DNA from 2 places in the Ruegeria sp. BHSA163 genome. Region 1 is predicted to be linked to the other one. Evidence: riboswitches for the same ligand, from Rfam matches in the RefSeq annotation. Region 1 holds a riboswitch; the other holds the start of a gene.
The links. Region 1 has a riboswitch for cobalamin ahead of AC2FNV_RS12470 (DUF1636 family protein). Riboswitches for the same ligand answer to the same signal wherever they lie in the genome.
Positions count from the first base shown of each region.

Region 2: it holds a riboswitch for cobalamin, as region 1 does, so the genes downstream of both, AC2FNV_RS16750 (hypothetical protein) here and AC2FNV_RS12470 (DUF1636 family protein) in region 1, are expected to answer to the same signal.

Region 1 covers NZ_JBXWSJ010000023.1:55,755-60,566, reverse strand. Annotated here, with positions in the region: gene AC2FNV_RS12480 (class I SAM-dependent methyltransferase) at 1-513, opposite strand, end outside; gene AC2FNV_RS12475 (NAD(P)-dependent oxidoreductase) at 669-1,628, opposite strand; cobalamin riboswitch at 1,776-1,983, shown strand; gene AC2FNV_RS12470 (DUF1636 family protein) at 2,068-2,451, shown strand; gene cobW (cobalamin biosynthesis protein CobW) at 2,455-3,510, shown strand; gene cobN (cobaltochelatase subunit CobN) at 3,514-4,812, shown strand, end outside.
Region 2 covers NZ_JBXWSJ010000038.1:35,499-40,310, reverse strand. Annotated here, with positions in the region: gene AC2FNV_RS16765 (bifunctional 2',3'-cyclic-nucleotide 2'-phosphodiesterase/3'-nucleotidase) at 1-288, shown strand, start outside; RNA gene ffs (signal recognition particle sRNA small type) at 328-426, shown strand; gene rsgA (ribosome small subunit-dependent GTPase A) at 603-1,631, shown strand; cobalamin riboswitch at 1,874-2,093, shown strand; gene AC2FNV_RS16750 (hypothetical protein) at 2,085-2,591, shown strand; gene AC2FNV_RS16745 (protein-tyrosine phosphatase family protein) at 2,594-3,097, opposite strand; gene AC2FNV_RS16740 (DNA polymerase III subunit gamma/tau) at 3,268-4,812, shown strand, end outside.

The DNA.
Region 1 (4,812 bases):
CCCATTATTTCGGAAAAGCGTTTTAAAGCCTTTCGCCCTTTGATGCGGGTATTTGTCTTCAGGTGCCGCGCGGAAAAAAGTCTCGGGCACCGGGCGATTTACAAAGTCGTTTTGACCGCCTTGACCAAACATGCGCCAGCACATCGAGATCGCATCTGCATCGCCGCTAGCCGCGACAAAACTGCGAATGTCGCCTCCGGGCACGCGAACATTGATATATTCGTCGACGTCCAGACTTAGAATCCAATCCGAAGCAAGATAACTGGAGTGACTTCTGGCCTTTGAAAAAGCAACAGTCTGCGGTTTCTCCTTGGGACCGACCGGATTACGTTCGTGATGGACCCAACCCAATTCCTGCATCCGCTCGGCAATCGCATCAGTTCCATCGTCGCAGTCGTTCGTAAAGATCAGAATATCATCAAAGCCTATCGATCGGTTGTATGCCACCCAATCGATCATGAAAGGCCCTTCATTCTTCATCGTTGTCACGATGAGAAATGTTTCATCCGTCATTCTTTGCTCTCTTGCCTGTACCACCCACGGATTATTGATTTTGTGTTTAAATTACAGCTTGGTTTTTGTCCAATCTGGATGGTGGTTGGCGGAATTAGCGCGGTGATCCGAATTGGCCCATGCCCCCGACCTTGCTTAAGATCGCTCGAGGTTGGTTACCCAGCTGCTCCTCGGTTGGCTGGGATCACCTCATAACCCGGCTCTTCTGGTTCATCGTCTTCCATCTCGGCGGGAAAACCGGGTGCTCGGATGTCCAATCCAGTCGCTTCCTCCAGTCGCCGTATGATATTGGGTGATAATTCCCTGTCGCCGTAACGCGCTATGCCGTCTTCGAAAATTTTTATCATCAGCGGGTTTATCTCAAGCGGAACGCCCGCGCGATCGGCAACGTCCTGAAACAGGCCAATGTCTTTTTTGACCAAATCCATCGTGAACGAGATATCACGGGAACCGTTCAAAATGACCTGACTTTCGGTTTCATGAACAAAAGATGTGCCCGACGAAATCTTGATTGCCTCATAGGTCGTGTTCAGGTCCATCCCAGCAGCTTTCGCAGTAACCAATGCCTCGGCGCATGTTATCAGGTTCGCCGTAGCGAGGTAGTTGGTAAGAACTTTCAATACAGAGGCCGACCCCAGCTCTCCAGTGTGCAGCACACGTCTACCCATTGTCGTTAGGAAGGGCAAAATCAGATCGAACGTACCTCGGTCGCAACCTGCAAAGATAGAAATGTTACCCGTGGCTGCTCGGTGGCATCCGCCAGAAACCGGACAGTCGACGGCAGATCCTCCTCGGTCGATAACCAGGGCCCCAAGCCGTTTGACCTCGGCCTCGTCGGTTGTGGACATCTCCATCCAAATTTTACCGTTTCCGACCTCAGGCAACATCATTTGCATTACCGCGTCTGATGCAGCAGGTGACGGCAAGCAAGTAATCACTGCGTCGCAATCACGCATCATCTGTGCCGGATCTTTTGCAGCCTTGGCTCCTTTGGCAACGAAGTCGCTGACAAGATCCGAATTCAGGTCATGCACGGTCAGATCGATGCCGTTGCGCAGCAGCGACCCCGAGAGTTTTCCGCCCACATTTCCAAGACCGATGAAACCAACTTTCATAAAGCGTCACTCCATGCTCGCACTCTTGCGGACATGCCAGCACGAGACAGTGGCGCACGTCGTGCCGCCCACCGACGCTGGCAGGTCGTTTTTAACCCCCCAATGCAATCCAGTGAAGCGACTCGCTTGACAAGGCGCCTGCAGGTGCCGCATGTCCGATCCGTTGGTGTCTGCAACAGCAGATGAAAAGGGAATGCGTCAGCGGGTTAAACCGTCAAACGCAGCCGCCCCCGCGACCGTGACCGGAGAGGGTGCCCAATGCCACTGGCCCGAATGGCCGGGAAGGCGGGACACCTGCCAGAGGCCTCCTCTGACATCCGTAAGCCGGGAGACCTGCCAGCGCCCGAAATCCAGACCGGACGGGGTGTTCCGGTGTCGGGACCATTGCGAACAGCGTGGCCCGCATGAGACCCCGTCCCCCACGTACCGCAGAAGGGGGATGAGAGAAGTGACAGAAACCGCACCAGTCGAACTGCTGGTTTGCACGACTTGTCGGCGCGGGCTTCCCATCGAGGATGACACCCAACGCCCCGGAACAGTGCTCCATCGGGCTTTAAAGCAGGCCGACTTGCCTTCTGGCGTAACACTAAAGGCGGTCGAGTGCCTTTCAAATTGTAATCAGGGGTGTTCCATCGTCCTGCGTGGTGGACCGACACGTTGGACCTTTGTCTATGAGAACCTGAACGAAATTGATCATATTGAGACGATTGTCGATGGCGCCACCAAGTACCTCGCCACAGGTGACGGCTTGGTCAAATGGCGTGAACGTCCTGAACATTTCCGCAAAAACTGTGCGGCCCGCATTCCACCGATTGGAGCCTGACAAATGAGCAACCTAGAAAAACTTCCCGTTACTGTGATCACTGGCTTTTTGGGTTCAGGCAAGACCACACTGGTCCGCCATCTGATGCAGAACCCTCAGGGTAAGCGTCTGGCTGTTGTGGTGAACGAGTTTGGCGATGTGGGTGTCGACGGTGACATTCTGAAATCATGCGCCATTCCGGATTGTCCAGCCGAAAACATTATGGAACTGGCCAATGGCTGTATTTGCTGCACTGTGGCCGACGACTTCATCCCGACTATCGAAGCGCTGATGGCGCTCGAGCCGCGCCCCGATCATATCCTGATTGAAACCTCAGGGCTGGCATTGCCCAAGCCATTGCTAAAGGCGTTTGACTGGCCGGATATCCGGTCAAAAATTACCGTTGACGGGGTAATTGCATTGGCGGATGCCGAAGCAGTTGCTGCAGGTCGGTTTGCGCCAAATGTCGAAGCCGTGGATGCCCAGCGCATGGCAGACGACTCGATTGACCATGAAACGCCACTGTCCGAGGTGTTTGAGGATCAGATTTCGTGCGCCGACATTATCCTGCTAACCAAACCTGATCTGGCCGGTCCCGAAGGCGTAGCCAAGGCGCGCGCGATCATCGCAGCCGAAGCCCCGCGCTCCCTGCCTGTTGTCGAGGTTGCCGAAGGTGCAGTAGATGTGCGCGTGGTCCTTGGTCTCGAAGCCGCAGCCGAAGATGATATGGATGCCCGTCCATCGCATCATGACGGTCACGATGATCACGAACACGATGATTTTGAAAGCATTATCGTCGATCTTCCTGAACAGAGCGATCCAGCAGATCTGGTCGCAAGGATAGAACATCTGGCCAATGAGTTGAATATCCTTCGCGTCAAAGGTTATGCGGCCGTCACCGGCAAACCTATGCGTTTGTTGGTTCAGGCAGTCGGATCGCGCGTGCGTCACCAATTTGACCGCCCGTGGAAACCTGACGAAGATCGCCGATCCCGTTTGGTGGTTATCGGAGAACATGACGACATCAAGGAAGCAGAAATTCGCAACATTCTTGTAGGTGTTGCCGAGCCAGCCGAGTAAAAAATGCACGTCGTCTTCCGCGAAAGCCACGGGCTTGAAGAAACAGAGACCCCAACCGATCTTGGCCAAAGCCCGGCAGATTTGGTTGTTTTATCTTTTTCTGACAGCGACCTGGGAGCTTTCGCGGCGGGTTGGCATCGTGGCGGCGGACCTGATGGTCGGATGCCGACACTGCGACTGGCTAATCTAACGGCATTGAAACACCCGCTTTCCGTCGACACCTATATCGAACAGACGCTGGAGGGCGCCAAAGGCATACTTGTCCGATTGATAGGGGGCGTTCCTTACTGGTCGTATGGCCTACAACAAGTTTTGGCGCTGGCACAGGCCAAGGGTCTGGCGCTGGCAGTATTACCAGCAGACGGGCGCGAAGATACCCGACTGGACGGCTATTCAACACTGCCTATTTCCACACTGCGCAGGTTGACGAATTTATGTGATACCGGCGGCGAAGTTGCGGCGCAGGCAGCGTTGGCGCAAATGGCGCTGGCAGCGGGCCTGTATGCCGGGCCGGTCATGGGCGCAAAAACCATCCCTGAATGTGGAGCATGGTGCCCGGATCGAGGGGTAATCTCGACCGACAACGCGTTTTCAGAAAACCCGAGACGAATTCTGGTGACATTCTACCGCGCTTATCTGACCTCAGCCGATACAGCGCCTGTGACTGCCTTGATCCGCAGCTTGCGTTCACGCGGTTTCGAAGCGTTGGGTTTATTCGCTCCGTCATTAAAGGCGCCGTCATCTGCCGATTGGCTGCGTGATACGGTTTCGGCGCTAAAACCGGCAGCCATAATAAATGCCACGTCATTTTCGGGCAGAGGCGCCTCGGGCACCTCACCTTTGGACGCCGCCAACGTACCAGTTTTTCAAGTTGCGCTCGCTACTTCGCGCCGAAAGGCCTGGGCCGAAGCTGAACGCGGTCTTTCGCCTGCTGACCTCGCCATGCACGTGGTACTGCCCGAGGTAGACGGACGAATTTCGGCAGGTATTGCCTCGTTCAAAGAACCAGGCAAACGCGACGCCAGTTTGGAGTATTCGCGCTTCGCGCACCGGCCAGAACCGGAACGGATCGAAGCAATCGTCGACCGCGTTTTCGGCTGGCTGAAGCTGAACGAAAAACCAAAACCAGAGCAAGTTCCCGTTTTAGTGCTATCCACTTACCCCGGCAAGGATTGGCAAATGGCTCATGCCGTCGGCTTGGATGCATTGGCGTCGGCCGAGGTGATGCTGTCAGATTTAAAGACAGCCGGTTATGTGACCGGACCAGTAGAACAAATCGCAGATGCATTGCCGAACGCCCGG
Region 2 (4,812 bases), on a different contig from region 1:
CGGGCAAATGGTGGTGGCGACTTTCCAGTTGCGAAAAACCCGCGACTGATTTCTTTGCCATCGCTTCGCATTCAGGATGCACTGCGTGATTATCTGGCCGGGAATTTGCAGCCAACCCTATTGGCCGAAACAGTAAAACCGTTCTCTTTTGCCCCTATGGGCAGCAGAACTGCAATCCTCAAAACCGGGCCTAATGCGCGGAATTACATTGATGAACTTGCAGAGTACCGACCGATTGATTTGGGACTTGATGACGAAGGCTTTATGCAAGTCCAACTCACGCTGTGATGGGTTGCCATTTTATGTCCTGACACTTATATCACACGGTGAGAGGTTGGCGCGGGCGAGCGCCTCGCCAACCTGGTCAGGTCCGGAAGGAAGCAGCCACAACGAGCCCCGCTTGGGTCGATGTCCAGCCTCTCACTCTCGAACGTGTATCGCGCGTAAATTCTATCAGCGGCAGGAGGGCCTTTATGATTGTAGCAATGACCCTTCGGGCTGATGGTTTCTGAGAACACACAAACTGATCATTGCCTGAACACACGACCTGAGGATGCGCGTTCGCCATCCCTTGGCCTTTTGACCTGAAAACAGGCAGAACAATGGTTTTTTCACTTTCGGACCTTGGATGGTCCTCTCATTTTGCCGCACAACACGCGGTTGATGCCTCACTGAATCCATATCGTATTTCAGCGGTTCATCGAGATCGCCTTATAGGCCTATCGCCTGAGGGCGAGGTGCCTTTAACGACCCCAAATCAGTCGACCGGAGATTTTGCTGTCGGCGACTGGGTACTGGCCGATGAACATGGTCGCATTCAGCGTTTGTTGGAACGTCGCAGCCTGCTTCAAAGACGTGCAGCTGGTACAAATGCCAAGTCACAGTTAATTGCAGCAAATGTCGACGTCTTGTTCATCGTCAGCTCTTGCAACGCTGATTTCAACCTGCCTCGGCTCGAACGATATCTGGCGCTGGCACATCAGGCGGGATGTTATCCTGTGATTGTCTTAACCAAGGCCGATACCTGCAAGGACGTAGCAGACTATAGTTCGCGTGCTGAAAGCCTGGCTCCATTCATAACTGTCTTGAGTGTAAATGCGCTGGATGCGGCTGATATCCAACATCTTCTGTCATGGTGCCCAACGGGTCAGACTGGCGCTCTGGTCGGGTCCTCGGGCGTTGGAAAGACGACGCTGGCAAACGGGATGACCGGTCAGTCCAACACAACGGCTGGTATCCGCGAAGATGATGCGCGAGGACGGCACACAACGACCTCGCGCGCCCTTATCAAGATGCGAAACGGCGGATGGCTTATCGATACACCTGGAATGCGGGCATTGCGGTTGCTCAATGCCGAAGAGGGTGTAGATGAAGTGTTTTCGGAGGTTATCGACCTCGCGAGAGCGTGCCGATTTTCTGATTGCCAACATTTGTCAGAACCCGGTTGCGCCATTCAGGCAGCTATCACCGCGGGAGAATTGGATGCCGCACGGCTTGATCGTTGGCGCAAGTTGCGACGTGAGGAATTGCACAATTCAGAATCCGTCGCGCAAGCCCGCGCTCGAGACAAGGCATTCGGCAAAATGGTAAGGTCCGTTATGCTGGACAAGAAGGCACAAAAGCGGATTTAAAATTTGGGCGCCGCGCAACCGGCGCCCAATATTCATGCCGGTATCATCCGGGGACAAACAGCTGCATTTCCATATGCAACGACCACTAGGTGTTCGACCTATCGTAATCCGAAGTCTAAAGGTTCCAACTGAGTGAACCGATAAAACCCTATGTTTGGATTTACCTTGCGTTTTTCTCCCTGAGTTTGAGCCTTAAGCTCACACTCCAGAATACAGCAAGCTTGACTTGGGTGTGGTTTGGCCATTAGCCGTTGGCTGATGGTTTCCCTGCCCTCGATTGAGGACGGGATTAAAAGGGAACACGGTGCGACCTTCCTGGGATACCGGAATGGTTCAAGTCCGAGACTGCCCCCGCAACTGTAAGCGGAAAGCGATGCCGAGATACCACTGGCCAACAGGCTGGGAAGGTCGGCAAAGCGACGACCCGCAAGTCAGGAGACCTGCCATCAAAAAATGAAACCGAAACTCGGGCGGGGCGTCCGGTTGGGGTCAGACCGTGATACGCGGGTCTTCCCGAACAAAGCCCATCGTCCAATGTGCGGAGGGCACATCATGATCTGGAACACGAAAACACATCGATTTACGGCCACGATTTGCCATCGCACGGGCACCGCGTGCCCTGCGATGGCACGCACGGGCCGTGAGCTGGCTAAGTCCATCTTAGCCTCGGGACGGAGTGCAACGCGCGATATCGAAATCGAAGGCAGCGTTGAACTGGCGTATTGCAAAAACGGATGCACCGCAAAGTTTCGTGCACGGGTGGACGAAGTGCGCCTTTATTGCGGAGTGGAAACTGACACCCAAATGGATCTGTTAGATACCTTTGCCGAGCTAATGTTTGGGACAGATTTTGGTATCCTGCCATCTAGTGCGACATACAATCCCCCATGCGCCATGCTCCAGGCGCTAACGATATCTGAAATAGATGTGGCTGAACCAGATTACTGTGCGATCCTCTAGGGCTATTGCGCCGCGAAAACGACAGCCGGCGCTGTCGCCCAATGCATTTGGTCATCAGTCTCAACCGCACAGGGGCGAAGGGCCCTTAATCGCGTCAGCGCCGTATCGGGATTTTCGCCGCATTCGACCATTAATCGGAGTACGACCATTCCCGAACGACCGCACCCGCCGCGGCAATGAACCAAGACGCGACCACCGCCGGAGAGCGCTTGCCGCGCTGATGCGCTGGCAACACCCCAGCGTTTGCGGATTTCCGCCGATGGTGCCCCAAAATCCTCGACCGGAAGGTGAACCCAACGGCTGGCGCGGCTTTGTACGTCGCGTCCAAAGTCGCGAGCGCCGTCCATGATCATCTCAACTTCAGTCGCCATCGAGATCACAAGACCCGGACGCCAGCCGGAAATCATCTCAAGATCACCGGAATAATCACCATTCCGCCCAGGCATTGAGGTTAGCGCAAGTGTGCCACCGCCCACTTGCAACGCATGAATCACCATTTGAGACATCTTGCCGTTCCCCCCGAAACGTTACCCAGTAAGTCTTACGCGTGACATCAGACTCGGTGATTTTAACTCTGCCAGCGCAGTTTCCAAAACAAAATCCTGCTTACCCGCTGTGGACGCGGACGACAGGGGCCTCTACGCTGCGGTCTGAATACGAATCCGCGAAAGCAGACATGACCGACACGCCCAGCCCCGCCTATCAGGTTCTCGCCCGAAAATATCGTCCCGAAACCTTTGCCGATCTGGTGGGGCAGGACGCTATGGTTCGGACGCTAAAGAACGCGTTTGCAGCAGACAGGATCGCGCAGGCTTTTATCATGACCGGTATTCGAGGCACCGGTAAGACGACAACAGCCAGAATAATAGCCAAGGGCATGAACTGTATCGGCCCTGACGGCGAAGGCGGACCAACGACTGAACCATGCGGTCAATGCGAACATTGCATAGCGATAATGGAAGGCCGCCATGTTGACGTCATGGAGATGGATGCCGCCAGCCGCACGGGTGTGAACGATATCCGAGAAATCATCGACAGCGTACGTTACCGCGCAGCGAGCGCGCGCTATAAGATTTATATAATCGACGAAGTTCACATGCTGTCGACCAGCGCTTTTAACGCGCTGCTCAAGACTCTGGAAGAACCGCCCGAGCATGTGAAATTCATCTTTGCCACGACGGAAATCCGAAAGGTCCCGGTGACCGTCCTGTCGCGATGCCAACGGTTTGACCTACGTCGGATCGAGCCCGAGGATATGATCGCACTTCTCCGCCGGATCGCGGCGGCGGAAGACACTAAAATCGCAGATGACGCACTGGCGCTGATTACCCGCGCAGCCGAAGGATCAGCCCGCGATGCGACCTCTTTGCTGGATCAGGCAATTTCGCACGGTGCCGGCGAAACCACCGCAGACCAGGTTCGTGCCATGCTGGGCTTGGCTGACAGGGGTCGCGTGTTGGACCTGATGGATATGATCTTGCGGGGCGACGCCGCAGGTGCGTTAACGGAATTGAGCGCACAGTATGCTGAGGGCGCAGATCCATTGGCGGTACTGCGTGATTTAGCCGAAATAACACATTGGGTTTCTGTTGTGAAAATCACACCAGACGCGGCGGAGGACCCAACTGTTTCCCCGGATGAGCGGGCACGCGGTCAAGATATGGCCTCAACGCTGCCTATGCGCGTCCTGACCCGAATGTGGCAGATGTTGCTTAAAGCGTTGGAGGAAGTGTCCGCAGCGCCAAACAGTATGATGGCTGCGGAAATGGCAATCATTCGTCTTACGCACGTTGCCGATCTTCCCAGCCCGGAAGAGCTGGTGAAACGTCTGCAAGATGCGCCGACGCCGCCACCCGGCGGCCCGGGCGGCGGTATTCCGAATGGAGGCCAAAGTGTTACTACAACGCATGTGTCGGCCCCTGCGTCATATGCCGCCACGCCACGTGGAAGCGCCGGCGCACCGACGGCTGCTTTGGCCCAAGACACTCAAACCGCGCTGGCGCGGTATCCGACGTTCGACCATGTTGTCGAACTGATCCGTTCTAACCGCGACGTAAAGTTACTGGTCGAAGTCGAGAACGGCATACGCCTTGTTTCATACCAGCCTGGTCGGATCGAGTTCACACCGGCCGATAAAGCACCCTCTGACTTGGCTGCCCGGCTGGGTTCGGCTTTGCAGCGCTGGACTGGAAATCGTTGGGCCGTCTCAATCGTATCGGAG